Regions from separate parts of the Escherichia sp. HH091_1A genome, predicted to be linked through region 1. Evidence: predicted binding sites of a transcription regulator. Region 1 holds the regulator's gene; the other holds the start of a gene.
What was found. The regulator sigma-54, encoded in region 1, starts transcription at its own class of promoters, with help from an activator protein. The targets are predictions, from matches to a motif close to GTTGGCACANNTTTCGCTNT.

Region 1 (16,251 bases):
GGCACCAAGGCCAATACTCGCCATCAAGAAACGGTAAAACACGATTGTCGGAGGTTCCATCACCTCCAGCACCTGCTTCATTGCGATTGGCAACGCACCCCAGCAAATTGCGGTAGTGAGCGCCAAAAGAATGCCAATGCCTGCCTGCTGCTTCATACCGTATTCCCTACAAAACGCATTTGCGAGTTAACGCCGCACGATGCGAATTTTTACCGGTTATCGAATGTAAAAAGCCCCGCAACGTGTTGCGGGGCTTTCATCCGTTACCGGGACGCGAAAAACTTATTCAGCTTCGATGCTGATAAATTTACGGTTTTTCGGGCCTTTAACTTCGAATTTCACTTTACCGTCTGCTTTAGCAAACAGAGTGTGGTCACGACCGCAACCTACGTTAGCGCCTGCGTGGAATTTGGTACCACGTTGACGAACGATGATGCTACCCGCCAGAACGGATTCGCCACCGAAACGCTTAACGCCCAGGCGTTTAGCTTCTGAATCGCGACCGTTACGTGTGGAGCCGCCAGCCTTTTTATGTGCCATTTGAAATCTCTCCTCAGGTCTTAGGCGCTGATGCCAGTAATTTTCACATCAGTGAACCACTGACGATGGCCCTGCTGCTTACGATAGTGTTTACGACGACGAAACTTAACGATTTTAACTTTCTCGCCACGACCGTGAGCAACAACTTCAGCTTTGATTACGCCACCATCAACGAAAGGAACGCCGATTTTGACTTCTTCACCGTTTGCGATCATCAGCACTTCAGCGAACTCAACAGTTTCGCCAGTTGCGATGTCCAGCTTTTCCAGGCGAACGGTCTGACCTTCGCTTACTCGGTGTTGTTTACCACCACTTTGGAAAACCGCGTACATATAAAACTCCGCTTCCGCGCACACCTTTTCAATGATTCAGAGTGCGCTATAAATATTCACAATAGGGCGCGAATATTACGCAAAACGCACGCCTTTGACAAGTGCTACAGTCAATACACGAAGAAAAAAAACACAACTTGTACGGTAACGTTTATCTGTGCCATTTTTTCAGTACAATCACCCTATATTCCTAACCATAAACCCTAAGTTGCCTTTGTTCACAGTAAGGTAATCGGGGCGAAAAGCCCGGCTTTTGCGATGAATTTAGAAAAAATCAATGAGTTAACCGCGCAAGATATGGCGGGTGTTAATGCGGCAATTCTCGAGCAGCTTAATTCCGACGTCCAACTGATCAATCAGTTAGGCTATTACATCGTCAGCGGCGGCGGTAAACGTATTCGTCCGATGATTGCTGTACTGGCTGCACGAGCTGTTGGCTATGAGGGAAATGCGCATGTCACCATTGCAGCCCTGATCGAATTTATCCACACGGCGACTCTGCTACACGACGACGTAGTGGATGAATCAGATATGCGCAGGGGTAAAGCTACCGCCAACGCTGCGTTTGGCAATGCTGCCAGTGTGCTGGTAGGCGATTTTATTTATACCCGCGCGTTCCAGATGATGACCAGCCTCGGTTCGCTCAAAGTGCTGGAAGTGATGTCTGAAGCCGTAAACGTCATCGCAGAAGGTGAAGTTCTGCAACTGATGAACGTTAACGACCCGGACATCACCGAAGAAAACTACATGCGCGTTATCTACAGCAAGACCGCGCGTCTGTTTGAGGCTGCCGCGCAGTGTTCCGGGATTCTGGCAGGTTGTTCGCCGGAGGAGGAGAAAGGCCTGCAAGATTATGGGCGTTATCTCGGCACCGCTTTCCAGTTGATCGACGATTTGCTCGATTACAATGCCGATGGCGAACAGTTGGGTAAAAACGTCGGCGACGATCTGAACGAAGGTAAACCAACGCTGCCGCTGCTGCATGCGATGCATCATGGCACACCTGAACAGGCGCAGATGATCCGTACCGCCATCGAACAGGGTAACGGTCGTCATCTTCTGGAACCGGTTTTGGAAGCAATGAACGCTTGTGGCTCTCTTGAATGGACGCGTCAGCGTGCCGAGGAAGAAGCAGACAAAGCCATCGCAGCGTTACAGGTGCTCCCGGACACCCCGTGGCGAGAAGCACTCATCGGCCTCGCGCACATCGCTGTTCAACGCGATCGTTAATCCCCTCCCCCTCATCCCGCGCAGTGCGCGGGATGATTCCAATAAGTTCCATAAAAACACTTATTCAGCGTAATAACGCCTGAAAAACCAGTGTATGTATCTTTATATATTCTGAATATTCACACTCTTTACAGGAACTTTTTAGAGCAATAGGCCATCAGGAGTATAGTGATGCTCGACAGAAGAAGTGTTCTGAATGAAAGCGACTAACTTAAGGAGTGAGGAAAGATGGAAAGTAATTTCATTGACTGGCATCCCGCTGACATCATTGCGGGTTTACGCAAGAAAGGAACGTCAATGGCGGCGGAATCTCGTAGAAATGGTTTGAGTTCCTCAACGCTGGCGAACGCATTATCGCGCCCATGGCCGAAAGGAGAGATGATTATTGCGAAAGCCCTGGGAACTGACCCCTGGGTTATCTGGCCATCACGCTACCATGATCCGCAGACCCATGAGTTTATCGACAGAACGCAGTTGATGCGTAGCTACACTAAACCGAAAAAATGAGTGGTCTGGCGGTAGCCCCGCGAACGGGGCTGCCAGCTCTCGGACGATTACTCGCCTTTCACACGCTCAATATTTGCACCTAAAGCGCGCAGTTTGTCTTCAATACGTTCGTAGCCACGATCGATGTGATAAATACGATCAACCACCGTTGTCCCTTCCGCAATACAACCAGCCAGCACCAGGCTTGCTGAAGCACGTAGATCGGTTGCCATAACCTGTGCGCCAGAAAGTTTTTCCACACCGTGACAAATAACGGTATTACTTTCAATTTCGGCATGCGCGCCCATACGACTCAGCTCTGGTACGTGCATAAAGCGGTTTTCAAAGACCGTTTCGGTGATGAATCCGGTGCCTTCTGCCACCAGGTTCAGCAGTGTGAACTGGGCCTGCATATCGGTCGGGAATGCCGGATGCGGCGCGGTACGTACGTTAACAGCTTTCGGCCGTTTGCCATGCATATCCAGGCTAATCCAGTCTTCGCCGACTTCAATGTCCGCTCCAGCGTCACGCAATTTCGCCAGCACAGCGTCAAGAGTATCTGGCTGTGCGTTACGGCAGATAATTTTGCCGCGAGAGATCGCCGCCGCCACAAGGAATGTACCGGTTTCGATACGATCCGGCAGCACGCGATAGACACCGCCACCTAAACGTTCCACACCTTCGATGATGATACGATCGGTGCCCTGACCGCTAATTTTCGCACCCAGCGTAATCAGGAAGTTCGCGGTATCGACGATTTCCGGTTCACGCGCTGCGTTTTCAATAATCGTGGTGCCTTCCGCCAGGGTTGCAGCACACATGATGGTCACCGTTGCGCCAACGCTGACTTTATCCATCACGATATGTGCGCCTTTCAGACGACCGTCGACGGAAGCTTTAACGTAACCTTCTTCCAGTTTGATGGTCGCGCCTAATTGTTCGAGGCCAGAAATGTGTAGATCAACCGGACGCGCACCGATCGTACAACCGCCAGGCAGTGAAACTTGCCCCTGCCCAAAGCGCGCTACCAGCGGCCCCAGTGCCCAGATAGAGGCACGCATGGTTTTAACCAGATCGTAAGGTGCGCAGAATACATTAACCTCGCGGGCATCAATATGCACAGAACCATTACGCTCTACTTTCGCACCCAGCTGGCTTAGCAGCTTCATTGATGTATCAACGTCTTTCAGTTTCGGGACGTTCTGGATCTCTACCGGTTCTTCCGCCAGTAGTGCGGCAAAAAGAATAGGCAGAGCAGCATTTTTAGCGCCGGAAATTGTGACTTCGCCCTGGAGCTTCGTTGGCCCCTGAACACGAAATTTATCCATTTAGTTTGTTCTCAGTTAACAATTCATATCCGCTACCGGCGAATCGCCCATAGCTCAAAAGCCGTTCAGTTTGCGATCGCGCGCCCACTCCGCAGGGGTATACGCTTTGATCGACACAGCATGAATGCGGTTATCCGCAATATATTCCATCAGCGGGCCATAGACCGTCTGCTGTTTTTTAACCCGACTCATGCCGTCAAACAACTCACCCACGGCAATAACCTGAAAGTGGCTGCCATCGCCGGAAACGTGGACTTCCTGGAGGGAGAGAGCGTTCATCAACACGCTCTGAATTTCATTATTTTCCATGGGATCTTCAATCATCAGTTAATAAACCAGCGAAACATCTTAGAGCAAAGTTGCGCTGGCATAAATAAGCAAAAAGCCTCGCTGATAAATCAGACAAGGCTCAACTTGCAGGCAGGTTTGCCGGACAGGCGGTTAACGCCTTATCCGGCCTGAAAAAATTTAACGAGGCAGAACATCAGCAGGCAAATTATACAATTTCGCCAGGGTATACACTTTGTCGTTTACCCCCTGAAGCGTCACATTGTTGCCCTGCTTTTTCGCCAGATCGATAAGATGGAGCAGCAGCGCCAGTCCACCTGTATCAACGCGGGATACACGGCTAAGATCGATGCAGGTAATCCCCTTCACCGCCTCCTCACGCATTTCCCAAAGCGGTAGCAGAACGTCCTGATCCAGCTCTCCGGATAACGCCAGCGTGTCACCCGTCTGCATCCAGCTCAGTGACTCGCTCATTACTTTTTCTCTTCCAGAGTGATTTTCTGTTGAGAAATCGATTTCAGTTGCGCAGTCAGGCCGTCGATACCTTTGGTACGCAGCAGCGTCCCCCACTCATTTTGTTTGGTGGTGATCATGCTGACACCCTCTGCAATCATGTCGTAAGCCTGCCAGTTGCCCGTCTGGGAGTTTTTACGCCATTGGAAGTCCAGACGCACCGGCGGGCGGCCATTCGGGTCAATAATGGTCACGCGAATAGGCACAATGGTTTTATCACCCAGAGGCTGTTCTGGCGCGATCTGATAAGTCTGACCATGATACATCGCCAATGCCTGACCGTAAGCCTGCTTCAGATACTCACGGAAAGCGGCAAAGTAAGCATCACGCTGGGCGGGAGTCGCACTCTTGTAATACTGGCCCAGAACCAGAGCCCCGGCGTATTTCACCTGAACGTATGGCAGCAGTTCCTGATCAACAATGGTACGCAGATAATCCGGGTTGGCCCGAATTTGCGGTTGCTCATTCTTCAGGCGATCGAACGTTTTCTGCGCCGCCTCGTCCATCAGCTTATACGGATTGGTCTGGTCTGCCGCGGTTGCCGCACTCAGCGGTGCAATCACCAGCAAAGCGACCATCATTAAACGTTTAAACATGCGTCGGTTCTCCTGAAATTATTTCGTTGTACCCACAGGTTCAGTGGTTCCATTATTACCTGGCGCAGCAGCTGGCGCATCGCCACTATTCTTATTGTCATCGCCTTTACTACCGTAAAGGAACTGACCAATGAGATCTTCCAGCACCATCGCAGACTTAGTGTCCTGGATTGTATCGCCATCCTTCAGGATAGCAGTCCCCAGTTCCGGGTCTTCAAAACCGACGTTTAATGCCAGATATTGTTCCCCCAGCAGGCCGGAAGTACGGATGCTCAGCGAACTGGTATCAGGAATGTGGTTATAACGTTGTTCAATTTCCAGCGTTACGCGTGGCAGATAGGTTTTCGGGTCCAGCGTAATATCCGCCACCCGGCCCACAACAACGCCACCAATGCTGACCGGAGAGCGCGCTTTCAGGCCGCCAATGTTATCGAACGTCGCATAAAGCGTATAGGTCGGTTCAGTACGTATGGACGTCACGTTCGCCGCCTTCAGGCAAACAAACAGCGCCGCCAGCAGTGCTGCTAATAAAAAGATACCCACCCAAATTTCATTTTTTTTCGTTTGCATGAACTCAATTCCCAAACATCAATGCGGTCAGCACAAAATCCAGCCCCAGAACAGCCAGAGACGAGTGGACAACGGTGCGAGTGGTTGCCCGGCTAATCCCGGCAGACGTCGGGATGGCGTCGTAGCCGTTAAACAACGAAATCCACGTCACCGTGATGGCGAACACCACGCTCTTAATCAGACAGTTGACCAGATCCATACGCCAGTCGACGGCATTTTGCATTGCCGACCAGAAGAACCCGCTATCAATGCCTTTCCAACTGACGCCGACCAGAGATCCGCCCCAGATCCCCACGGCGACGAAGATAACCGTCAACAGTGGTAATGAAATAACCCCAGCCCAGAAACGGGGAGAAATAACCCGACGCAACGGATCCACCGCCATCATCTCCATACTGGAGAGTTGCTCTGTAGCGCGCATCAGGCCGATTTCTGCGGTTAGCGCCGAACCAGCACGCCCGGCAAACAACAACGCGGCAACCACCGGCCCCAGTTCACGCAGTAGCGATAACGCCACCAGCATACCCAGACTGGTTTCCGCACTATAAGTGGTCAGAACCAGATAACCTTGCAGCCCCAACACCATTCCGATGAACACGCCAGAAACCACAATAATCAGCATCGACAGGACGCCGACATTATAGAGCTGGCGCACCAGCAGCGGCGCATGTTTGCGAAATTCCGGTTTGCCGACCAGCGCATTGAATAACATTAACCCGGCCCGCCCGAACGTTCTCAGGGTTTTAATCCCTTTATGTCCGAGCGACGCCAGCGCATTTAACAGCATGAGTGGCTTAACTCCCTGGTAAAAGATCAGCGTGATAATCGCCGGCAGGATAGCGGAACGGAACAGGCCCGTCAGCTATCCCGTCCAGAAACTGACGTACGCGCGGATCAGGATTCGCCTGCAACGCCTGAGCACTGCCATGAGCGACAATTTTTTTGTCCGCCAGGATCCAGGCGTGATCCGCAATACTTAACACTTCCGGCACATCGTGAGAAACCACCACACAAGTCACGCCCAGCGCACTGTTCAGCTCAGAAATCAGCTTCACCAGTACGCCCATGGTGATGGGATCTTGCCCAACAAAGGGTTCATCAAACATGATGAGATCCGGCTCCAGCGCAATTGCTCGCGCCAGCGCTGCACGCCGCGCCATCCCTCCGGAAAGTTCAGAAGGCATCAGTTTAGCCGCTCCGCGCAGCCCCACGGCCTCCAGCTTCATCATCACTGTGCTATGCAATAAAGGTGCGGGAAGTTGGGTATGTTCGCGTAGTGGATAGGCAACGTTGTCAAATACGTTCATATCTGTGAACAACGCCCCGGACTGAAACAACATGCTCATCCGTTTGCGCACTGTATACAGGCGCGAACGAGACATCGCCGGAATATTCTCACCATCGAAAAGGATCTCACCATGATCTGGTGCGATTTGCCCGCCAATCAGACGGAGTAGCGTCGTTTTACCGATGCCCGATGGTCCCATGATCGCCGTGATCTTCCCTCGCGGCACGGTCAGGGAAATATTATCGAAGATGCAGCGATTGCCACGCGTAAAACTGACATCGCGCATATCGACTAAATTCGCCACAGACTGCTCCATAATTCACCCTTCGTCTTGCGTTGATTTTCTAAGCATGGCGCTCAATTTAACCTTGAACCCAACATATTTACAGAATATTACCCGCCGTGGTTAGCGAAAGCTGGCATTTGTTTTACTTTTTAGCCGCATAAAGTCAAAATTAAGAATCCGTTACGGCTTTCTGAAAATCTTCAGCGGACCGGCGAGTATACCTGAAGAAAGGACGTTAGATGCTTTTAGCTACGGCACTGTTAATTGTTGGTTTACTTTTGGTCGTTTACAGTGCCGACCGCCTGGTATTTGCCGCGTCCATTCTTTGCCGATCCTTTGGCATCCCGCCGCTGATCATCGGCATGACGGTGGTCAGTATTGGCACATCGTTACCAGAAATCATCGTTTCGCTTGCCGCATCACTGCACGAACAACGCGATTTAGCCGTTGGTGTAGCCCTCGGATCAAACATTATCAATATTTTGCTGATCCTCGGTCTGGCTGCGCTGGTACGTCCTTTTACCGTCCATTCCGATGTTCTGCGCCGCGAATTACCCATAATGTTGTTGGTCAGTGTGGTGGCCGGTTCCGTACTCTATGACGGACAACTTAGTCGCAGCGATGGTATCTTTCTCCTCTTTCTGGCTGTGCTATGGCTGCTGTTCATTGTTAAACTTGCACGTCTGGCTGAACGTCAGGGGACTGACAGCCTGACCAGAGAGCAGCTTGCAGAGCTGCCGCGTGAAGGCGGATTGCCCGTCGCGTTTTTATGGCTCGGCATTGCGCTGATCATCATGCCAGTGGCCACGCGGATGGTGGTTGATAACGCCACGGTGCTGGCGAATTACTTTGCCATCAGCGAGTTGACGATGGGTCTGACGGCAATCGCTATCGGAACCAGTCTGCCAGAGCTGGCAACCGCAATCGCGGGGGTTCGCAAAGGTGAAAACGACATTGCTGTCGGGAATATCATTGGCGCAAACATTTTTAATATTGTCATCGTGTTGGGTTTACCCGCGCTGATAACGCCTGGAGAGATTGATCCACTGGCGTACAGCCGTGACTACAGCGTGATGTTGTTGGTGAGCATTATTTTTGCGTTGCTGTGCTGGCGGCGCTCCCCGCAACCGGGCCGTGGTGTAGGGGTATTATTAACTGGCGGATTTATCGTATGGCTGGCGATGTTGTACTGGTTATCGCCAATACTCGTTGAATAACTGGAAACGCATTATGTCGCACGTAGAGTTACAACCGGGTTTTGACTTTCAGCAAGCAGGTAAAGAAGTCCTGGCGATTGAACGTGACTGCCTGGCGGAGCTTGATCAATACATCAATCAGAATTTCACGCTTGCCTGTGAAAAGATGTTCTGGTGTAAAGGGAAAGTTGTCGTCATGGGGATGGGGAAATCGGGGCATATTGGGCGCAAAATGGCGGCAACGTTTGCCAGCACCGGTACACCTTCATTTTTCGTCCATCCTGGTGAAGCTGCTCATGGTGATTTGGGTATGGTCACCCCGCAGGACGTGGTGATTGCTATCTCTAACTCCGGTGAATCCAGCGAAATCACGGCCTTAATTCCAGTGCTTAAGCGTCTTCACGTGCCGTTAATCTGCATCACCGGTCGCCCGGAGAGCAGCATGGCGCGCGCCGCAGATGTGCATCTGTGTGTTAAAGTAGCGAAAGAAGCCTGTCCGTTAGGGCTGGCACCGACCAGCAGCACGACCGCCACGCTGGTTATGGGCGATGCCCTCGCTGTCGCGCTGTTAAAAGCACGCGGCTTTACTGCTGAAGATTTTGCGCTCTCACACCCCGGCGGCGCACTGGGTCGTAAACTTCTGCTGCGCGTAAACGATATTATGCATACGGGCGATGAGATCCCGCATGTTAAGAAAACGGCCAGTCTGCGTGACGCATTGCTGGAAGTTACCCGCAAAAATCTTGGTATGACGGTCATTTGCGATGACAATATGATGATTGAAGGCATCTTTACCGACGGTGATTTACGCCGTGTCTTCGATATGGGTGTGGATGTTCGTCAGTTAAGTATTGCCGATGTGATGACGCCGGGGGGAATACGTGTACGCCCTGGCATTCTGGCCGTTGAGGCACTGAACTTAATGCAGTCCCGCCATATCACCTCCGTGATGGTTGCCGATGGCGACCATTTACTCGGTGTGTTACATATGCATGATTTACTGCGTGCAGGCGTAGTGTAAAGATTCAAGGATAAACAACAATGAGCAAAGCAGGTGCGTCGCTTGCGACCTGTTACGGCCCTGTCAGCGCCGACGTTATGGCAAAAGCAGAGAACATTCGTCTGCTGATCCTCGATGTCGATGGCGTACTGTCAGATGGCCTGATTTATATGGGCAATAATGGCGAAGAGCTGAAAGCGTTCAACGTTCGTGACGGTTATGGCATTCGTTGTGCGCTCACCTCTGATATTGAAGTCGCTATCATTACCGGGCGAAAGGCTAAACTGGTAGAAGATCGTTGTGCCACATTGGGGATCACTCACTTGTATCAGGGGCAGTCAAACAAACTGATCGCCTTTAGCGATCTGCTGGAAAAACTGGCAATTGCCCCGGAAAATGTGGCTTATGTCGGCGATGATCTCATTGACTGGCCGGTAATGGAAAAAGTGGGTTTAAGCATCGCCGTGGCCGATGCGCATCCACTGTTGCTCCCGCGCGCCGATTACGTAACGCGCATTGCTGGCGGTCGTGGCGCAGTGCGAGAAGTTTGCGACTTATTACTCCTGGCGCAGGGCAAACTGGATGAAGCCAAAGGGCAATCGATATGAGTAAAGCCAGACGTTGGGTTATCATTGTGCTATCACTGGCGGTTCTGGTGATGATCGGCATTAATATGGCCGAAAAAGACGATACCGCCCAGGTGGTCGTCAACAACAATGATCCCACCTATAAAAGCGAGCATACGGACACGCTCGTCTATAACCCAGAAGGGGCACTAAGCTATCGATTGATTGCTCAACACGTTGAATATTATTCCGATCAGGCCGTTTCGTGGTTTACGCAGCCGGTACTTACCACGTTTGATAAGGATAAAATCCCGACATGGTCCGTAAAAGCAGATAAAGCCAAGCTGACCAATGACCGGATGCTCTATTTATATGGACACGTTGAAGTCAACGCACTCGTGCCGGACTCTCAACTTCGCAGAATCACGACGGATAACGCGCAGATCAATCTGGTGACGCAGGATGTTACCTCTGAAGACCTTGTCACGTTATACGGAACAACATTTAACTCCAGCGGTCTGAAAATGCGCGGCAACTTACGCAGCAAGAACGCCGAGCTGATTGAAAAGGTTAGAACATCCTATGAAATTCAAAACAAACAAACTCAGCCTTAATCTTGTGCTTGCCAGCTCACTTCTGGCCGCCAGCATTCCGGCATTTGCCGTAACCGGAGACACTGATCAGCCGATCCACATTGAATCGGACCAGCAATCTCTTGATATGCAAGGCAACGTGGTTACCTTTACCGGTAATGTCATCGTCACCCAGGGCACCATCAAAATTAATGCCGACAAAGTGGTCGTTACCCGTCCGGGCGGCGAACAAGGTAAAGAAGTGATTGACGGCTACGGTAAACCGGCAACGTTCTACCAGATGCAGGACAACGGTAAACCCGTTGAAGGTCACGCTTCCCAGATGCACTACGAACTGGCAAAAGATTTTGTCGTTCTGACGGGTAATGCTTATCTGCAGCAGGTCGATAGCAACATTAAGGGTGATAAGATCACTTACCTGGTGAAAGAGCAGAAAATGCAGGCGTTCAGCGACAAAGGCAAGCGCGTAACCACCGTTCTGGTGCCGTCGCAGCTGCAGGACAAAAACAACAAAGGCCAGACCCCGGCACAGAAGAAGGGTAATTAATTCGTTATGGCAACATTAACTGCAAAGAACCTTGCAAAAGCCTATAAAGGCCGCCGCGTGGTAGAAGACGTCAGCCTGACCGTCAACTCCGGGGAAATTGTCGGTCTGCTGGGGCCAAACGGTGCCGGTAAGACCACCACTTTCTACATGGTTGTTGGCATTGTGCCGCGCGATGCGGGCAATATCATTATTGATGATGACGATATCAGTCTGCTGCCTCTGCATGCGCGCGCGCGCCGCGGTATCGGCTATCTGCCGCAGGAAGCCTCCATTTTTCGTCGCCTCAGCGTTTACGATAACCTGATGGCGGTACTGCAAATTCGTGACGACTTGTCTGCTGAACAACGTGAAGACCGCGCGAACGAGCTGATGGAAGAGTTTCACATCGAACACCTGCGTGACAGCATGGGGCAGTCACTCTCCGGGGGTGAACGTCGCCGTGTAGAAATTGCCCGTGCACTGGCTGCGAATCCGAAATTTATTCTGCTTGATGAACCGTTTGCCGGGGTTGACCCGATCTCGGTTATCGACATCAAACGCATCATTGAGCACTTGCGCGACAGCGGCCTGGGCGTGCTGATCACCGACCATAACGTGCGTGAAACGCTGGCGGTTTGTGAACGCGCTTATATCGTCAGTCAGGGGCATTTGATCGCCCACGGCACGCCTACAGAAATCTTACAAGACGAACATGTTAAGCGTGTATACCTTGGGGAAGACTTCAGACTCTGATAGGGTAGAAGTTTGCGACGTTTTATCAGGAGAGTACGATTCTGAACATGAAGCAAGGTTTGCAACTCAGGCTTAGCCAACAACTGGCGATGACGCCACAGCTCCAACAGGCTATTCGTCTGTTGCAGTTGTCGACGCTGGAACTTCAGCAGGAGCTACAGCAGGCGCTGGAGAGTAATCCGCTGCTTGAGCAAATCGACACTCATGAAGAAATCGACACCCGCGAAACGCAAGACAGTGAAACACTGGACACCGCCGACGCGCTCGAACAAAAAGAGATGCCGGAAGAGCTGCCGCTCGATGCCAGTTGGGACACCATTTACACCGCTGGTACACCCTCCGGCACCAGCGGTGACTACATTGACGACGAGCTGCCGGTCTATCAGGGCGAAACAACGCAGACCTTGCAAGATTACCTGATGTGGCAAGTCGAGCTGACACCGTTTTCCGACACTGACCGCGCTATTGCTACCTCTATCGTCGATGCCGTTGATGACACCGGTTATCTGACTGTTCCGCTGGAAGATATTCTCGAAAGTATGGGCGATGAAGAAATCGACATCGATGAAGTTGAAGCCGTCCTGAAGCGGATCCAACGGTTTGATCCGGTCGGCGTAGCGGCGAAAGATCTGCGTGACTGCCTGCTGATCCAACTCTCCCAATTCGACAAAACTACGCCGTGGCTGGAAGAGGCGAGACTGATCATTAGCGATCATCTCGATCTGTTAGCCAATCACGACTTCCGCACCTTAATGCGCGTCACGCGACTGAAAGAAGATGTGCTGAAAGAAGCCGTCAATCTGATCCAGTCGCTCGATCCACGCCCCGGACAGTCGATCCAGACTGGTGAACCGGAGTATGTTATTCCAGATGTACTGGTGCGTAAGCATAACGGTCACTGGACAGTAGAACTCAACAGCGACAGCATTCCGCGTCTGCAAATCAACCAGCACTACGCCTCGATGTGCAATAACGCGCGCAACGACGGTGACAGCCAGTTTATCCGCAGCAATCTGCAGGATGCCAAATGGTTGATCAAGAGTCTGGAAAGCCGTAACGATACGCTACTACGCGTGAGTCGCTGTATCGTTGAACAGCAGCAAGCCTTCTTTGAGCAAGGCGAAGAATATATGAAACCGATGGTACTGGCCGATATCGCCCAGGCTGTCGAAATGCATGAATCGACGATATCTCGCGTGACCACGCAAAAATACCTGCATAGTCCACGAGGCATTTTTGAACTGAAGTATTTCTTTTCCAGTCACGTCAATACCGAGGGCGGCGGCGAAGCTTCCTCAACGGCAATTCGTGCGCTGGTGAAGAAATTAATCGCGGCGGAAAACCCAGCGAAACCGCTAAGCGACAGCAAGTTAACCTCTTTGCTGTCAGAACAAGGTATCATGGTGGCACGCCGCACTGTTGCGAAGTACCGAGAGTCTTTATCCATTCCGCCGTCAAACCAGCGTAAACAGCTCGTTTGACCCAACCGATAAGGAAGACACTATGCAGCTCAACATTACCGGAAATAACGTCGAGATCACCGAGGCACTGCGCGAATTTGTTACTGCTAAATTTGCCAAACTTGAGCAATATTTTGACCGAATCAACCAGGTCTATGTTGTTCTGAAAGTCGAGAAAGTCACCCATACCTCAGATGCAACACTGCATGTAAACGGTGGTGAAATTCATGCCAGCGCGGAAGGTCAGGACATGTACGCTGCCATTGATGGCTTAATTGATAAGCTGGCACGCCAGTTGACCAAACATAAAGATAAACTGAAACAACACTAATTGTCCGGGCAATTAGCATGTGCATGGCGGCCTGTTGTGCGGCACAACGGGCCATTTGTACAGTTAATGCTCCGAACCTGTTCCACCGTTTGAGTGAGCAGGTTCTTAGGTGAAATTATGACAAATAATGATACAACTCTACAGCTTAGCACTGTTCTTAACAGGGAATGTACGCGAAGCCGCGTCCACTGTCAGAGCAAAAAACGCGCCCTGGAAATCATCAGCGAGCTGGCGGCAAAACAACTTAGCCTGCCGCCTCAGGTGGTTTTTGAAGCTATCCTGACGCGGGAAAAAATGGGCAGTACCGGTATCGGCAATGGTATAGCCATTCCGCATGGCAAACTGGAAGAAGATACTCTGCGCGCCGTTGGCGTTTTCGTTCAGCTCGAAACGCCCATAGCTTTCGATGCCATTGACAACCAACCGGTAGATTTACTGTTTGCGTTGCTGGTTCCAGCTGACCAAACCAAAACGCACCTGCATACTCTGTCGCTGGTAGCGAAACGTCTGGCGGATAAAACCATCTGCCGCCGTTTACGCGCAGCCCAGAGCGATGAAGAGCTGTATCAAATCATTACGGATACCGAAGGTACTCCGGATGAAGCGTAGTTATTCGGTAATGTCTCTTTTAGACGTTGTGAGGAGAAACAGTACATGGTACTGATGATCGTCAGCGGACGTTCAGGTTCAGGTAAATCTGTCGCCCTTCGTGCGCTGGAAGATATGGGTTTTTACTGCGTGGATAACCTCCCCGTAGTGTTGTTACCCGATCTGGCTCGAACTCTGGCCGATCGCGAGATTTCTGCCGCCGTCAGCATTGATGTTCGTAATATGCCGGAGTCACCAGAAATATTCGAACAGGCGATGAGTAACCTACCTGACGCTTTCTCACCGCAACTCCTGTTCCTGGATGCCGACCGTAATACCTTAATTCGTCGTTACAGTGACACGCGCCGCCTGCATCCGCTTTCCAGCAAAAACCTGTCGCTGGAAAGTGCTATCGACAAAGAAAGCGATCTACTGGAACCACTGCGTTCGCGAGCGGATCTGATTGTCGATACCTCAGAAATGTCCGTTCACGAGCTGGCAGAAATGTTGCGTACCCGTTTACTGGGTAAACGTGAACGCGAACTGACCATGGTCTTTGAGTCTTTCGGCTTCAAACACGGTATCCCTATCGATGCAGATTACGTCTTTGACGTGCGCTTCTTGCCGAACCCGCACTGGGATCCAAAACTGCGTCCGATGACAGGTCTTGATAAGCCTGTCGCCGCGTTCCTCGACCGCCACACAGAAGTACACAATTTTATTTACCAGACGCGAAGCTATCTTGAGCTATGGTTACCTATGCTGGAAACCAACAACCGTAGCTACCTGACGGTCGCCATTGGTTGTACTGGCGGGAAGCACCGTTCGGTGTATATTGCAGAGCAGTTGGCAGACTACTTCCGTTCACGCGGTAAAAACGTCCAGTCACGCCATCGTACGCTGGAAAAACGTAAACCATGACCGTCAAGCAAACTGTTGAAATCACAAACAAGCTGGGCATGCATGCCCGGCCTGCAATGAAGCTGTTTGAATTAATGCAGGGTTTTGACGCTGATGTGCTGTTACGTAACGATGAAGGCACTGAAGCTGAAGCCAACAGCGTTATTGCGCTGCTGATGCTGGATTCTGCCAAAGGACGGCAGATTGAAGTCGAAGCGACCGGTCCACAGGAAGAGGAAGCACTGGCCGCCGTTATCGCCCTCTTTAACTCTGGTTTTGATGAAGATTAATTTTCATCACTTTGACATACAAATCCCTTCAAGCTCCCCCCGACAATAAAAAAAGCGCGTACTGAAATCGTTATTAATGACGGAAATTGTACATTTTGTGCGCTTTTCACTTTCAGAAGAACCTTAAGAAAACCTTAAGAGGCATTGTTTAGGTTTTGTTTAAGTTATTCGACCATACTGGAGATCGTCAGAAAATATTTCCAGGAGATGGTATGATTCGCTTATCTGAACAAAATCCCCTGGGCACCGGAAGACATCGGAAATGCTATGCGCATCCGGAAGATGCCCAACGCTGTATCAAGATTGTCTACCACCGTGGTGATGGTGGTGATAAAGAGATCCGCCGTGAGTTAAAGTATTACGCGCATCTTGGTCGCCGGTTAAAAGACTGGAGTGGAATACCGCGCTATCACGGTACCGTGGAGACGGATTGCGGAACGGGTTATGTCTACGATGTGATTGCCGATTTCGACGGTAAGCCCTCCGTTACGCTGACCGAATTTGCAGAACAATGTCGTTACGAAGAAGACGTTGCACAGCTGCGCCAGTTACTGAAACAGCTGAAACGTTATTTGCAGGATAACCATATCG
Region 2 (16,251 bases), 540 kb from region 1:
GGCGCATCCAGCATTTCCAGATCGAATCCAGCCAGAGCGGTAGCAATTTCTTGCGCATCAGCACTAGCGATAGTGGAAGAAACCATTACTGCCGTACCGGGTTTCAGATGTTGTGCAACGCCTGTTTCACCAAACAGCACCTGTTTAACCTGGGCTGCATTGACCACCAGCACCAGCAGAGCGTCCAGTTTTTCGGCAAACGTCGCGGCGTTATCAGAAACCCCGCAAGCACCTGCCTCTTTCAACGTAGCGCAGGCATTGCTGTTCAGGTCTGCGCCCCAGGTAGAAAGACCTGCGCGGACACATGACAGTGCTGCTCCCATTCCCATTGACCCTAAGCCAACGATACCGACATGAAACTCAGATCCCGTTTTCATCTGCTCTCCTTGTTAATTTAAGTGATATTTTGTTTGATATTGTGAATATAAGCGCTGGAAGATAACGATATGGTGAGCTGATTCACAAAAATTAACATTATGTGTTATTTTATGTGAACTAAGCGTTAGTTGCGCCGCGCACGTTTCGCAGGCAAATAGCGTAGAATGTCAGCAGGACAAAGGAAGGAGCAAAAGTTGATACCCGTAGAGCGTCGCCAAATCATCCTTGAGATGGTAGCTGAAAAAGGCATTGTCAGTATTGCTGAACTAACGGACAGAATGAATGTGTCACATATGACCATTCGTCGGGATTTACAAAAACTGGAGCAGCAGGGAGCCGTTGTGCTGGTGTCCGGAGGCGTCCAGTCTCCGGGACGCGTGGCGCATGAACCTTCTCATCAGGTAAAAACTGCGCTGGCAATGACGCAAAAAGCGGCTATTGGCAAGCTGGCGGCAAGTCTTGTTCAGCCGGGAAGTTGTATCTATCTGGATGCGGGAACGACCACGCTAGCGATAGCACAGCATCTGATTCACATGGAGTCACTGACTGTGGTCACAAACGATTTCGTTATTGCGGACTACTTGCTCGACAACAGTAATTGCACAATTATTCACACTGGCGGTGCAGTGTGTCGGGAAAACCGTTCCTGTGTCGGGGAAGCCGCTGCGACCATGCTGCGCAGCCTGATGATTGATCAGGCTTTTATTTCTGCATCGTCATGGAGTGTGCGGGGGATTTCTACGCCAGCGGAAGATAAAGTCACGGTGAAACGGGCGATTGCCAGTGCCAGCCGCCAGCGAGTTTTGGTCTGTGATGCGACGAAATATGGTCAGGTGGCGACATGGCTGGCGTTACCATTAAGCGAGTTTGATCAGATTATTACAGACGACGGTTTGCCGGAGAGTGCCAGTCGCGCGCTGGCGAAGCAGGATCTCTCTTTGCTGGTAGCGAAAAATGAATAATGGCCTGCAATAACACCGGGTTACTCATGCTTCACAGAAGAAGCATGAGACTACTTTATTTTATAAAATGACAGCCGCCCGCTTTTCGGCGATCCGGTATCAATATAAATCTGGTTTGCGAACGTCTGGATGTTATCAAACATCATATGACCGAAGATAAAGCAGTCGGCGCCGTTTATTTCCTGTAACTCGCCTTTGAGCGATTTCAGTACGCGATCAACAGGCCAGAGCAATTCTCTCTCCGCTATTTCTTTGCCAAAGAGATATTCATTCCCCGGATAATCTGCATGCGCGATGACATATTTTATTATGTCGTTAGTGATTTCAACAATATGCGGAAGATTATGAAAACGTAGCAACAGGTCTATTGCTTCTTTTTGTTCCGTATCACTTAACTCAAAGAACCAGTCGCCACCGCTGGCAAGCCACATATTGCCATCGCCGGTCGCGAACGCATCCAATGCCATCGCTTCATGGTTGCCTTTAACCGATGTAAACCAGGGCTGGTTTAGCAGGCGCAGCACGTTAAGACTCTCCGGCCCACGATCAATATTATCGCCGACAGAAATAAGTAAGTCGATTTCAGGGCAAAAAGAGAGTTGATGTAAGCGGGATTGTAATAATTGATAGTCACCATGAATATCACCAACGGCCCATATATGGCGATAGTGATGGGCATTAATTTTTTGATAGCGTGTAGATGGCATGGTTTTACCCTGTAAAATAAGATTTCCTATTATACAGGGTATTTTTATTTGATTTGTCAGTTGTCGTTAATATTCCCGATAGCAAAAAACTATCGGGAATTGTTATTACACCAGACTCTTCAAGCGATAAATCCATTCCAGCGCCTGACGCGGGGTAAGTGAATCCGGGTCAAGATTTTCCAGCGCTTCGACCGCTGGCGACGTTTCTTCCGGTACTGACAGCAAAGACATTTGCGTACCATCCACTTGCGTAGCGGCGGCGTTCGGCGAAATGCTTTCCAGTTCACGCAGTTTTTGCCGTGCGCGCTTAATCACCTCTTTTGGCACGCCCGCCAGAGCAGCAACCGCCAGGCCGTAGCTTTTGCTCGCCGCGCCATCCTGCACACTGTGCATAAAGGCGATGGTGTCGCCGTGCTCCAGTGCATCGAGATGCACGTTGGCGACGCCTTCCATTTTCTCCGGCAGTTGAGTCAGTTCAAAGTAGTGGGTAGCAAACAACGTCAACGCTTTAATCTTATTCGCCAGATTTTCAGCGCACGCCCATGCCAGCGACAGACCATCGTAAGTGGACGTTCCGCGCCCAATCTCATCCATCAACACCAGGCTGTACTCCGTGGCGTTATGCAGAATATTGGCGGTTTCGGTCATCTCCACCATAAAGGTTGAACGCCCGGATGCCAGATCGTCAGCCGCGCCCACACGGGTAAAGATACGATCGATAGGTCCAATCTCGACTTTTTGCGCCGGTACGTAGCTGCCGATATAGGCCATCAGCGCAATCAGTGCGGTCTGGCGCATATAGGTACTTTTACCGCCCATATTCGGACCGGTGATGATCAACATGCGACGCTGCGGCGACAGGTTCAGCGGGTTAGCGATAAACGGCTCATTCAGTACCTGTTCAACCACCGGATGGCGACCTTCGGTAATGCGAATGCCCGGTTTATCAATGAAGGTCGGGCAGGTGTAGTTCAGGGTATAGGCTCGTTCCGCCAGGTTTACCAGTACGTCGAGTTCTGCCAGTGCGCTCGCGCTCTGTTGCAACGCTTCCAGATGCGGCAACAGCAGGTCGAACAACTCTTCATAAAGCTGTTTTTCCAGTGCCAGCGCTTTACCTTTCGAGGTGAGTACTTTGTCTTCATACTCTTTTAGCTCTGGAATAATGTAGCGTTCGGCGTTTTTCAGCGTCTGACGACGCATATAGTTGATGGGTGCCAGATGGCTTTGTCCACGGCTAATCTGAATGTAATAACCATGCACCGCGTTAAAGCCGACTTTCAGCGTGTCCAGGCCGGTACGTTCACGCTCGCGAACTTCCAGACGCTCCAAATAATCTGTCGCGCCGTCAGCCAGCGCGCGCCACTCATCCAGCTCTTCGTTATAGCCTGATGCGATAACACCACCGTCGCGTACCAGCACCGGCGGTGTGTCGATGATTGCTCGCTCCAGCAGATCGCGCAGCTCTGCAAACTCGCCCATTTTCTCACGCAGCGCCTGTACCGGTGCACTATCGACACTTTCTAACTGCGCGCGTAGTTCTGGCAGTTGCTGGAAAGCGTGACGCATACGGGCCAGATCGCGTGGGCGAGCAGTCCGTAAAGCCAGACGTGCCAGAATACGTTCCAGGTCGCCGACCTGACGCAGTACCGGCTGCAGCTCAGCGGTGAAATCCTGCAATGCGCCAATAGTTTGCTGGCGCTCAAGCAACACGCGGGTATCGCGCACTGGCATATGCAGCCAGCGCTTCAGCATACGACTCCCCATCGGCGTTACAGTGCAGTCGAGCACGGAAGCCAGCGTGTTTTCCGCACCGCCCGCCAGGTTCTGGGTAATTTCCAGGTTACGGCGCGTCGCGGCATCCATAATGATACTGTCCTGCTCACGTTCCATAGTGATAGAACGAATGTGCGGCAGAGTCGTACGTTGAGTATCTTTCGCATACTGCAACAGACAACCGGCGGCACAAAGTCCGCGCGGCGCGTTCTCGACGCCAAAACCGACCAGATCGCGAGTGCCAAATTGTAGATTCAACTGCTGGCGCGCGGTGTCGATTTCAAACTCCCACAGCGGACGACGACGCAGGCCGCGACGACCTTCAATCAGCGACATTTCAGCAAAATCTTCTGCATACAGCAGTTCCGCCGGATTAGTGCGTTGCAGTTCTGCCGCCATCGTTTCGCGGTCAGCCGGTTCGCTCAGGCGAAAACGACCGGAACTGATATCCAGCGTCGCGTAGCCGAAACCTTTACTGTCCTGCCAGATAGCCGCCAGCAGGTTGTCCTGACGCTCCTGCAACAGCGCTTCATCGCTGATGGTGCCCGGCGTAACGATACGCACAACTTTGCGCTCAACCGGACCTTTGCTGGTCGCCGGATCGCCAATTTGTTCGCAGATGGCAACGGACTCGCCCTGATTCACCAGTTTGGCGAGGTAGTTTTCCACCGCATGGTAGGGAATCCCCGCCATCGGGATCGGCTCTCCCGCGGAAGCGCCGCGTTTGGTCAGTGAAATATCCAGCAGTTGTGACGCACGTTTTGCGTCGTCATAAAACAGTTCGTAAAAGTCACCCATCCGGTAGAACAGCAGGATCTCGGGATGCTGGGCTTTCAGCTTGAGATACTGCTGCATCATGGGCGTATGGGCATCGAAATTTTCTATTGCACTCATGGGGTTATGTCCGGTTCCCTGATATTAAATGGGGTGTGATGGTTTTTATTTTCGTTGTAATCACATAAGGCGCACATGATACCGGAGTTAATCATTTCAGGGGAAGAAGCGAACGGCGAGTTCTTGATGGTGATTCCGGGAAAGATGCTGTTTTGCAGCTTTTGCGTGATGCTTATGAAGCAAGTACGCAAAATTGTATCAGTTGGCGACCCCTTCTTCTTCAGAGCCATAGTCTCCTTTCAAATTAAGTTGTAATATAAATACATCTTAAGAGTATGGAGGCAGCATGTCTGGCAAGCGTATCTCTCGTGAAAAACTGACGATTAAAAAAATGATCGATCTTTATCAAGCGAAATGCCCGCAGGCGTCAGCGGAGCCGGAGCATTACGAAGCGTTGTTTGCCTACGCGCAAAAACGGCTGGATAAATGTGTGTTCGGCGAAGAGAAACCCGCCTGTAAGCAGTGTCCGGTGCACTGTTACCAGCCTGCAAAGCGTGAAGAGATGAAACAGATTATGCGTTGGGCCGGGCCGAGAATGCTGTGGCGTCATCCGATCCTAACCGTACGCCATCTCATTGATGACAAGCGTCCGGTGCCGGAGTTGCCAGAAAAATATCGCCCGAAAAAACCTCGTGAATAGTATACCGGACAGGCAGATCTGTCCGGCACCTCATGCAGTTAAACCAATGCCGATTTATCAATCCCCAGTCGTTTCATCCGTGATAGCAGTGTGGTGCGTTTTAGTCCCAGACGTTGCGCCGCGCCTTTCGGCCCGGCAACCACGCCGTTAGTCTCTTTTAATACACGCACAATTAGCTGATATTCATCTTCGCCCTCCTGAGCGACGACCGTTGCAGTCGGCGGCGTTTTAGGTTCCGGTAAAGCAATATCAGGCAATGACAGCTGCAGCACGTTGCCACGTGTCAGCAATACCGCGCGCTCAATGACGTTTTCCAGCTCGCGTACGTTACCTGGCCACTCCATATTGCTCAACGCGCGCAATGTTTCGGCAGGAATGCTGTCGATATTACGCCCCAGACGGCGGGCAATTTTAAAAGTAAAGGCTTTCGCCAGCAGCGGAATATCTTCCGGACGCTCGCGTAGTGGCGGCAGGTGGATCGGGAATACGTTCAGGCGATAATAGAGATCGCTACGGAACTCGCGGTCGGCAACCATTTTTTTCAGATCGCGGTTAGTCGCGGCAATTAAACGCACGTCCGTCTGTATAATTTTATTACTGCCGAGACGTTCAAACTCCTGTTCCTGTAATACACGCAGCAACTTCGGTTGTAACTCCAGCGGCATATCACCCACTTCATCGAGGAACAGGGAGCTTTTATCCGCCAGCTCAAAACGACCGATACGCTGGGCGCTGGCTCCGGTAAACGCACCACGCTCATGGCCAAACAGATCGCTTTCCAACAATCCGGCAGGCATCGCCGCGCAGTTCATTTTTACCATGCGGCGATTATTACGCCCACTGAGATTATGGATCGCGCGGGCAATCAGCTCTTTACCAGTGCCAGTTTCACCGAGGATCAGAACTGTACTGTCACTTTGTGCCACCATTTCAACTTGTTTAAGCACGCTGTACATGGCTTCACTGCGACCAATAATCTCGCCAAATTCACTATCAACATTGTTGAGCTGCTCGGTCAGGGCGAGATTTTCATCAACCAGTCGTTCTTTCAGACGATGAATTTCCTGATAGGCAAGGGCGTTATCGACAGCGATTGCCACACGTTCGGCAATCTGGCGCAGTAAATTCAGATTGGTCGTGGTAAACACTTTCTCTTCGCATTGCGCCAGTTTCAGCACGCCCAGCATGGTGTCGCCAGACATCAGCGGTAACAGGCACAAGGTTTGAATCTGGTTGCCCCAGGTGTCGAACAACATGCGTTCGTAGGGGGCTAAATTATCTCGCTCGTGGAGATTAATCAGCAGCATCTCTTTGCTTTTAAACACGCGTTCGGTGAGGGTTCCTGCTTCATCGACTTCGCTCTGTTCGTGAGCGGGATGCTGTTTATCAAGATAGTGAGTGGAGTAGATGTTGAGTTTGTTTTTACGGTGGCTGCGTAAGACGATGCTGATATCGTCAATGTCGAAATAGTAATGGATTTCTTTGGCGACTTCGCTGACCAGTTCGTCCATATCCAGGCGAGAAAGCACCGCGTTGGTGATGGCAACCAGGATGCGGAAGTTATCGCGTTCCCGGCATAACAACTCATAGTCGACATTATTGACGACGCGGCTCTGGATTTGTTCGGTGACGACAGAAATGATCTGCGTAAAAGTTTGCAGGCGATTGAACTCTTTTTCACTCCACGGGCGATCGTCATAACGAATAAATTCACAGCCACCAAAAATATGCCCTTCCGCCGCCAGTGGCATCAGGCAATAGTGACCAAATTTGGGGTATAGCCCACCAGCGGCCAGCTGCGGCCAGGTTTCACAAAATTCTTCGTAACTGCAATGCAGTGTATCAGGGCGCGACAAAATGCTGCGCACCGGACCGTGTGCCAGAACAGTTTCGTCTTCATAATTTATGGGGGTGTCTTTTTCACGCGACGCGTAATAAGACGCACGTTGAGTATGCGCTTGCCACAACACAATAGCTGCATTGTCGGCGAGCGCAGAACGCTTTACCAATTGCGAAAGAGCCTCACACAGCGAGGCCAGATCGGGCTGCTGCAATAGTGTCCGAGTGATGTCGAACAACCCTTGTTGTCCGAGATCACTCATCGGTGTATATGACATTTTGTTCTTCCAGGAAAGCACCGCAAAGCGGTGCAAAAGGTCATTGACTAAATATAGGAGATTTAGAATTTTATTAGCATATACGCGGAAGCGGTTCGGCGTGTGGTAAATCGAGGGTTCGTTTCACGCCATACAGACCGGCAAGACGAACACCTTTACGTTCCACCACTTCACCAATCAGCGCCGCGTCTTTCCCCAGTGGATGGGAATGTAACGCCGCCAGCACTTGCTCTGCTGCGTTGCGTTCAACGGCGATCACCAGTTTGCCTTCGTTGGCAAAGTTAAGGGCGTCCAGCCCCAGCAGTTCGCAAACGCCGCGCACGGCAGGTTTAACCGGCAGTGCCGCTTCTGAAATTTCAATACCACAACCGCAGGCTGCCGCGAACTCATGAACTACCGCGTTCACTCCACCACGGGTGGCGTCACGCAGTGCCTTCACACCGGGAATATCACGCAGCGTCTGGATGAGCGGCGTCAGCACTGCGCAGTCGCTGACCAGTTCGCCATCCAGCCCCAGTTGCTCGCGCAGATTAAGAATAGTTGCTCCGTGGTCGCCGAGAGTTCCACTCACCAGCAGAACATCGCCTGCGGTTAGCGTCTGTGCGCCCCAGTGAATATTCGCCGGGATCGCGCCCATGCCAGCGGTGTTGATAAACAGTTTATCTGCCGCGCCGCGTTGCACCACTTTAGTGTCGCCAGTAACGATGGCAATGCCTGCCGCGCGGGCGGTTTCTGCCATGCTGGTCACCACGGCTTTTAGCGTCTCCATCGGCAATCCCTCTTCGAGGATAAAGCCACAAGAGAGATAGCGCGGAATAGCGCCACTGACCGCAACGTCATTCGCGGTGCCACAAATCGCCAGCTTGCCAATATTACCACCAGGAAAGAACAGCGGGTCGATGACGTAGCTGTCGGTGGAGAACGCCAGACGGTCGCCTTCTGCCACCAGCTGCGCCAGCTCAAGGCGCGCCTGGTCTTCCTGTTCTGCCAGCCACGGATTGGCAAAAGCTTCCATAAATAGGCTGTTGATTAATTGCTGCATCGCCTGGCCGCCGCTGCCGTGGGCGAGTTGGATATTATTCACGCTTCACTCTCCTGCTGACGATACTGATACCACGCGGCGCATGCTCCCTCGGAGGAAACCATCAGCGCGCCAAACGCGGTTTGAGGATTACAGGTGTTACCAAACAGCGGGCATTGATGCGGCTTACATTTGCCCGTCAATACTTCGCCACAACGTGCGCGCGGGTCATCGCAAACCTGCTGCGGTGCCGGGCGGAAATGCGCTTCGGCGTCAAATCGTTGATAGTCTGGCGTCAGGTGTACACCAGAAGATTCAATCATGCCTAAGCCGCGCCATTCGCTGTCGCCGTTGACGCAGAAGACATCCGCAATCGCCTGTTGCGCCAGCAGGTTACCGGCATCCGGCACCACGCGCCGATACTGATTTTCTACCTTGCTGTGGGCCGCTATTTTCTGCTCCACCAGCATGACCACGCCTTGTAGTAGATCAAGCGGTTCGAATCCAGCAACCACCAGAGGACGATGAAAATCACTGGCGATAAAATTATAGGCGTCGGTGCCGATAACCATACTGACGTGGCCCGGCGCGAGGAACGCATCGATACCGTTATCCGGCTGTTCCAGCAAACTGCGTAGCGTTGGGATCAGCGTAATATGCTGGCAGAAAAAGTAAAAATTTTGCACATCGCGGGCTTTCGCCTGTTGCAGAGTGATGGCCGTCGTCGGCATGGTGGTTTCAAACCCTAAGCCGAAGAACACCACTTTACGAGTTGGATTCTCCTGCGCCAGTTTCAACGCATCCATTGGCGAGTAAACGATGCGAACATCGGCACCGCGCGCTTTTGCCTGTAACAGCGACCCTTGTTTCCCTGGTACGCGCATGGCGTCGCCAAAGGTACAGAAGATGACTTCCGGATGGCTGGCAATCTCCACGCAGGTGTCGATTCTTCCCATCGGCAGTACACATACCGGGCAACCCGGACCGTGGATAAACTCGACGTTTTCCGGCAGCAACTGGTCGAGGCCGAATTTAAAAATGGCGTGGGTATGACCGCCGCACACTTCCATAATTCGCAGAGGGCGTTCAGCGGTGTAAGAGAGATGTGAAGCACGTTCGCGTAGATGCTCAATTAACTGCATCACCTGTTCCGGCGCGCGATATTCATCAACAAAACGCATTATTTTTCCTCGCCATACAACAGCGCGCCGACATCCGGCTCAACGTCAAACATATTTTGTAAGGCGTCGAGAGTGTCGCGCGCTTCGGCTTCATTAATTACGCTCATGGCAAAGCCAACGTGAACCAGTACCCACTGGCCCACGCGTGGCTGACCGTTTTCATCGCAGCTGCCGACTAACGTTAGATCGACGTCGCGCTGAATACTGCAGACGTCGACTTTCGCCTGGTTGCCGTCAATGGTGCGGATCTGGCCGGGAACGCCTATGCACATCGCTGTGTCTCCAGCCAGTTCAGCCACTGGTCCATCCCTTCGCCGCTGGTGGCGGAAATAAGGATGATTTCAATTTCTGGATTGACTTCGCGGGCGCAGGCGATGCACTTCTCAACGTCGAAATTGAGATACGGCAGCAGGTCAACTTTGTTGAGCAGCATCAGTGAGGCGGCGGCAAACATATGTGGATATTTCAGCGGTTTGTCTTCACCTTCGGTAACGGAAAGCACCGCCACTTTGTGTTTTTCACCGAGATCGAAGCTCGCCGGACATACGAGGTTGCCAACGTTTTCGATAAACAGAATACCGTTATCGTCCAGTGGCAGGCGCGGCGCGGCGTCGGCAATCATCTGTGCGTCAAGATGGCAACCTTTACCGGTATTCACCTGAATCGCTGGCGTGCCGGTAGCGCGAATGCGCGCGGCATCGTTCACGGTTTGCTGGTCACCTTCAATAACTGCGCACGGAACGCTGTCTTTCAGGCGTATCAAGGTTTCCGTCAGCAGGGTGGTTTTACCGGAACCAGGGCTGGAAACCAGGTTGAGTACCAACTGATTGCGGGCAGCAAAGCGCGCTCGGTTGCGTTCAGCCAGACGGTTGTTTTTGTCCAGCACGTCAATTTCGACTTCCAGCATCCGACGCTGGCTCATGCCCGGCGCGTGAGTACCCGCTTCGCCATGACCGTAATGCAGGTCGCCTTCTTCAGTCTGGCTGGGGGTAAATTCAGGCGCTTTAATGCCGGTGATTTTCATCTTCGGGCGTGCCGCCGGGGCAAATGGCGCGCTACGAAACGCGGAATGAGGGTTATGTTCATCACCCTCGATATACAGGTTGCCTTCACCGCAACCGCATGTTGTACACATCGCTCACTCCTGGTCTATTTCTATCCGCCGAATCTGTAAACCGTCGTCTGCCACAATTTGTAGCATGTCGCCATGACACTGTGGACAGCGTCGGACGCGCTGGGTTAATAGCGTCACATATTGTTGGCATGTTTCGCACCAGCATTCGGCCTCTTGTTCTTCGAGGTGCAGTTTACAACCTTCCGCCACGCTGCCGCGGCAAACCAGATCAAAACAAAAGGCAAGAGAGCTGGTTTCGACACAAGAAAATGCGCCAATTTTGAGCCAGACCCCAGTTACGCGTTTTGCGCCGTGTTTTGCGGCCTGCTGTTCGATCAATTCCAGTGCCCGTTGGCAGAGGGTTATTTCGTGCATATCGCCTCCCATTAACTATTGCCAGCTACAAGCAATAATTGTGCCAGTGTTGATTATCCCTGCGGTGAATAATGTCGATGATGTCGAAATGACACGTCGACACGGCGACGAAATTCATCTTTAGCTTAAAAATCGCTTTAATAACAATAAATTAAAAGTTGGCACAGAAAATGCTTAAAGCTGGCATCTCTGTTAAACGGGTAACCTGACAATGACTATTTGGGAAATAAGCGAGAAAGCCGATTACATCGCACAGCGGCATCGTCGCCTACAGGACCAGTGGCATCTCTACTGCAATTCGCTGGTTCAGGGGATCACGTTATCGAAAGCGCGCCTGCATCACGCCATGAGCTGTGCGCCAGACAAAGAACTCTGTTTCGTCCTTTTTGAACATTTTCGCATTTACGTCACCCTGGCGGATGGCTTTAACAGCCACACCATCGAGTATTACGTCGAAACGAAAGAGGGTGAAGAAAAACAGCGGATTGCGCAGGCACAATTGAGCATTGACGGAATGATAGATGGCAAGGTCAACATCCGCGATCGCGAACAGGTGCTGGAACACTATCTCGAAAAAATCGCTGGCGTTTACGACAGCTTATACACCGCCATTGAAAACAATGTACCGGTGAATTTAAGCCAACTGGTAAAGGGACAAAGCCCGGCGGCATGAGCTGAGGCTTTGCCCGTTTTGCAGGCGTTACGCCTGTTTGGGGATGGGCGTGTCGATGAGTGTCGAAAATGACATTTCATCGGCATGTTTTCGTCAAAAATGACAATCACCTGAGGAATGCCTGGTGAATCGTTTTGTAATTGCTGACTCCACGCTCTGTATCGGCTGCCACACCTGTGAGGCCGCCTGTTCAGAGACGCATCGCCAGCACGGCCTGCAATCAATGCCGCGCCTGCGAGTGATGCTAAATGAAAAAGAATCTGCGCCGCAGCTCTGTCACCACTGTGAAGATGCACCCTGTGCGGTGGTCTGCCCGGTTAACGCTATCACCCGCGTTGATGGGGCAGTGCAGCTGAATGAAAGCCTGTGCGTAAGCTGCAAACTGTGCGGCATCGCCTGCCCGTTTGGCGCAATCGAATTTTCCGGCAGCCGTCCGCTGGATATTCCGGCAAACGCCAATACCCCGAAAGCACCACCGGCACCGCCTGCTCCGGCGCGTGTCAGCACGTTGCTTGACTGGGTGCCGGGTATTCGCGCGATCGCCGTCAAATGTGACCTCTGTAGCTTTGATGAACAAGGTCCGGCCTGCGTGCGGATGTGCCCAACCAAAGCCCTGCATCTGGTGGATAACACCGATATCGCCCGTGTCAGCAAACGTAAGCGTGAGCTGACTTTTAACACGGATTTTGGCGATCTCACCTTGTTTCAGCAGGCTCAAAGTGGAGAGGCTAAATGAGCGCAATTTCCCTGATCAATAGCGGCGTGGCGTGGTTTGTTGCCGCCGCTGTTCTGGCATTTCTCTTTTCTTTTCAAAAGGCGTTAAGCGGCTGGATTGCCGGAATTGGCGGCGCGGTGGGTAGCCTGTATACGGCAGCCGCAGGCTTCACTGTGCTGACTGGCGCGGTTGGCGTGAGCGGCGCGTTGTCGCTGGTAAGCTACAATGTGCAAATCTCTCCGCTTAATGCGATTTGGCTGATAACTCTCGGCCTGTGCGGTCTGTTTGTCAGCCTCTACAACATTGACTGGCATCGCCATGCGCAGGTGAAGTGTAACGGCTTGCAGATCAATATGTTGATGGCTGCTGCCGTCTGTGCCGTCATTGCCAGCAATCTGGGCATGTTCGTAGTAATGGCAGAAATCATGGCCCTGTGTGCGGTGTTCCTCACCAGCAACAGCAAAGAGGGCAAACTGTGGTTTGCGCTGGGGCGTCTTGGCACTTTGCTGCTGGCGATTGCTTGCTGGCTGCTGTGGCAACGTTACGGCACGCTGGATCTGCGCCTGCTGGATATGCGCATGCAACAGCTGCCGCTTGGTTCCGATATCTGGCTGCTCGGTGTGATTGGTTTTGGCCTGCTGGCCGGGATTATCCCGCTGCACGGCTGGGTGCCGCAGGCACATGCTAACGCCTCTGCGCCAGCTGCGGCGCTGTTTTCCACGGTGGTGATGAAAATTGGCCTGCTGGGTATTTTAACCCTGTCTCTGCTGGGTGGTAATGCGCCGCTGTGGTGGGGAATTGCACTTCTGGTACTCGGCATGATCACCGCGTTCGTCGGCGGTCTGTATGCGCTGATGGAGCACAACATTCAGCGTTTGCTGGCTTACCACACTCTGGAAAATATCGGCATCATCCTGCTGGGGCTGGGCGCTGGCGTAACGGGTATCGCGCTTGAACAACCGGCGCTGATTGCCCTTGGCCTGGTCGGTGGTCTGTACCATCTGCTTAACCATAGCCTGTTCAAGAGCGTACTGTTCCTCGGGGCTGGGAGCGTCTGGTTCCGTACCGGTCATCGCGATATCGAAAAACTCGGCGGTATTGGCAAAAAAATGCCGGTTATCTCCATCGCCATGTTGGTCGGTCTGATGGCAATGGCTGCGCTGCCACCGCTGAACGGTTTTGCCGGGGAATGGGTTATCTATCAATCCTTCTTCAAACTGAGCAATAGTGGCGCGTTTGTTGCTCGTCTTCTCGGGCCGCTGCTCGCCGTGGGGCTGGCAATTACCGGTGCGCTGGCAGTGATGTGTATGGCGAAAGTTTATGGCGTTACTTTCCTTGGCGCGCCGCGTACCAAAGAAGCCGAAAACGCCACCTGTGCGCCGCTCCTGATGAGCGTAAGCGTAGTGGCACTGGCGATTTGCTGCGTGATTGGCGGTGTTGCTGCGCCGTGGCTGCTGCCGATGTTGTCTGCAGCCGTACCTCTGCCGCTGGAGCCTGCTAATACAACCGTTTCTCAACCAATGATCACGTTGCTGCTGATTGCCTGCCCACTTCTGCCATTCATCATTATGGCGATTTGCAAAGGCGACCGTCTGCCGTCGCGTTCCCGCGGCGCTGCCTGGGTATGTGGCTACGACCATGAAAAATCAATGGTGATTACCGCTCACGGTTTTGCCATGCCGGTGAAACAGGCATTTGCGCCAGTGCTGAAACTGCGCAAATGGCTGAATCCGGTGTCGCTGGTACCAGGCTGGCAGTGCGAGGGGAGTGCGTTGCTGTTCCGCCGGATGGCGCTGGTTGAACTGGCGGTGCTGGTGGTGATTATTGTTTCACGAGGAGCCTGAGAATGAGTGTTTTATATCCGTTAATTCAGGCGCTGGTGTTATTTGCCGTTGCGCCGCTGCTCTCCGGTATTACCCGCGTGGCGCGCGCCCGCTTGCATAACCGTCGCGGGCCGGGCGTGTTGCAGGAGTATCGCGACATTATCAAACTGCTGGGTCGTCAGAGCGTTGGTCCCGATGCCTCCGGCTGGGTGTTCCGCCTGACACCGTACGTAATGGTTGGCGTCATGTTGACTATCGCTACCGCGCTGCCGGTAGTGACTGTCGGTTCTCCGCTGCCGCAACTGGGGGATTTGATCACTTTACTGTATCTCTTCGCCATTGCGCGTTTCTTCTTTGCCATTTCTGGTCTGGATACCGGTAGTCCGTTTACTGCTATTGGCGCGAGCCGTGAAGCGATGCTTGGCGTGCTGGTCGAACCGATGTTGCTGCTTGGTCTGTGGGTCGCCGCGCAGGTGGCCGGTTCCACCAACATCAGCAACATCACCGACACCGTTTATCACTGGCCGCTGAGTCAGAGCATCCCGCTGGCGCTGGCGCTTTGTGCCTGTGCGTTCGCCACCTTTATCGAAATGGGCAAACTGCCGTTCGACCTGGCGGAAGCCGAGCAGGAGCTGCAGGAAGGTCCGCTCTCTGAGTACAGCGGCAGCGGCTTTGGTGTCATGAAATGGGGTATCAGCCTGAAACAGCTGGTGGTGTTACAGATGTTCGTCGGGGTGTTTATTCCGTGGGGACAAATGGAAACCTTCACTGCCGGTGGGCTGCTGCTGGCGCTGGTGATTGCCATCGTCAAACTGGTGGTCGGCGTACTGGTTATCGCGCTGTTCGAAAACAGCATGGCCCGTCTGCGTCTTGATATTACACCACGCATTACCTGGGCTGGTTTTGGCTTTGCATTTTTAGCGTTCGTCTCCTTGCTGGCGGCGTGATTAAAGAGAGTTTGAGCATGTCTGAAGAAAAATTAGGTCAACATTATCTCGCCGCGCTGAATGAGGCATTTCCGGGCGTCGTGCTGGACCACGCCTGGCAGACCAAAGATCAGCTGACTGTCACCGTAAAGGTGAACTATCTGCCGGAAGTGGTGGAGTTCCTCTACTACAAGCAGGGGGGCTGGCTGTCGGTGCTGTTTGGTAACGACGAACGCAAACTGAATGGTCATTACGCCGTTTACTACGTGCTGTCGATGGAGAAGGGCACTAAGTGTTGGGTAACGGTGCGCGTCGAAGTTGACGCCAACAAACCGGAATATCCGTCCGTGACACCGCGCGTTCCGGCGGCGGTGTGGGGCGAGCGCGAAGTGCGCGATATGTACGGTTTGATTCCGGTAGGGCTTCCGGATGAACGCCGTCTGGTGCTGCCGGATGACTGGCCGGATGAACTTTATCCGCTGCGTAAAGACAGCATGGATTATCGTCAGCGTCCGGCACCAACTACCGATGCTGAAACCTACGAGTTCATCAACGAACTGGGCGATAAGAAAAACAATGTCGTGCCGATTGGTCCGCTGCACGTCACTTCTGACGAACCGGGCCACTTCCGTCTGTTCGTCGATGGCGAAAACATTATCGACGCCGACTACCGCCTGTTCTATGTCCATCGCGGCATGGAAAAACTGGCGGAAACCCGCATGGGTTACAACGAAGTGACCTTCCTCTCTGACCGTGTGTGCGGGATCTGCGGCTTTGCTCACAGCACCGCCTACACCACGTCGGTGGAAAACGCGATGGGTATTCAGGTGCCAGAACGTGCGCAGATGATCCGCGCCATTCTGCTGGAGGTAGAACGCCTGCACTCGCATCTGCTCAACCTCGGCCTCGCCTGTCACTTTACCGGCTTCGACTCCGGCTTTATGCAGTTCTT

Region 2: hycA (formate hydrogenlyase regulator HycA) is a predicted target of sigma-54. The motif match lies at 11,320-11,339, and genes of this name have one in related genera.

Annotation. Positions count from the first base shown of each region.
Region 1 covers NZ_AP025747.1:3,971,711-3,987,961, forward strand. Annotated here, with positions in the region: gene QUF14_RS19930 (DMT family transporter) at 1-156, opposite strand, end outside; gene rpmA (50S ribosomal protein L27) at 283-540, opposite strand; gene rplU (50S ribosomal protein L21) at 561-872, opposite strand; gene ispB (octaprenyl diphosphate synthase) at 1,131-2,102, shown strand; gene sfsB (DNA-binding transcriptional regulator SfsB) at 2,331-2,609, shown strand; gene murA (UDP-N-acetylglucosamine 1-carboxyvinyltransferase) at 2,657-3,916, opposite strand; gene ibaG (BolA family iron metabolism protein IbaG) at 3,971-4,225, opposite strand; gene mlaB (lipid asymmetry maintenance protein MlaB) at 4,385-4,678, opposite strand; gene mlaC (phospholipid-binding protein MlaC) at 4,678-5,313, opposite strand; gene mlaD (outer membrane lipid asymmetry maintenance protein MlaD) at 5,332-5,883, opposite strand; gene mlaE (lipid asymmetry maintenance ABC transporter permease subunit MlaE) at 5,888-6,670, opposite strand; gene mlaF (phospholipid ABC transporter ATP-binding protein MlaF) at 6,678-7,487, opposite strand; gene QUF14_RS19990 (calcium/sodium antiporter) at 7,697-8,674, shown strand; gene kdsD (arabinose-5-phosphate isomerase KdsD) at 8,688-9,674, shown strand; gene kdsC (3-deoxy-manno-octulosonate-8-phosphatase KdsC) at 9,695-10,261, shown strand; gene lptC (LPS export ABC transporter periplasmic protein LptC) at 10,258-10,833, shown strand; gene lptA (lipopolysaccharide ABC transporter substrate-binding protein LptA) at 10,802-11,359, shown strand; gene lptB (LPS export ABC transporter ATP-binding protein) at 11,366-12,091, shown strand; gene rpoN (RNA polymerase factor sigma-54) at 12,139-13,572, shown strand; gene hpf (ribosome hibernation promoting factor) at 13,595-13,882, shown strand; gene ptsN (PTS IIA-like nitrogen regulatory protein PtsN) at 14,000-14,491, shown strand; gene rapZ (RNase adapter RapZ) at 14,537-15,391, shown strand; gene npr (PTS phosphocarrier protein NPr) at 15,388-15,660, shown strand; gene yrbL (PhoP regulatory network protein YrbL) at 15,873-16,251, shown strand, end outside.
Region 2 covers NZ_AP025747.1:3,431,563-3,447,813, reverse strand. Annotated here, with positions in the region: gene ltnD (L-threonate dehydrogenase) at 1-377, opposite strand, end outside; gene ygbI (DNA-binding transcriptional repressor YgbI) at 573-1,340, shown strand; gene pphB (protein-serine/threonine phosphatase) at 1,391-2,047, opposite strand; gene mutS (DNA mismatch repair protein MutS) at 2,153-4,714, opposite strand; gene QUF14_RS17410 (hypothetical protein) at 4,790-4,969, shown strand; gene QUF14_RS17405 (nitrous oxide-stimulated promoter family protein) at 5,001-5,354, shown strand; gene flhA (formate hydrogenlyase transcriptional activator FlhA) at 5,393-7,471, opposite strand; gene hypE (hydrogenase maturation carbamoyl dehydratase HypE) at 7,545-8,555, opposite strand; gene hypD (hydrogenase formation protein HypD) at 8,552-9,673, opposite strand; gene hypC (hydrogenase 3 maturation protein HypC) at 9,673-9,945, opposite strand; gene hypB (hydrogenase nickel incorporation protein HypB) at 9,936-10,808, opposite strand; gene hypA (hydrogenase maturation nickel metallochaperone HypA) at 10,812-11,162, opposite strand; gene hycA (formate hydrogenlyase regulator HycA) at 11,374-11,835, shown strand; gene hycB (formate hydrogenlyase subunit HycB) at 11,960-12,571, shown strand; gene hycC (formate hydrogenlyase subunit 3) at 12,568-14,394, shown strand; gene hycD (formate hydrogenlyase subunit HycD) at 14,397-15,320, shown strand; gene hycE (formate hydrogenlyase subunit HycE) at 15,338-16,251, shown strand, end outside.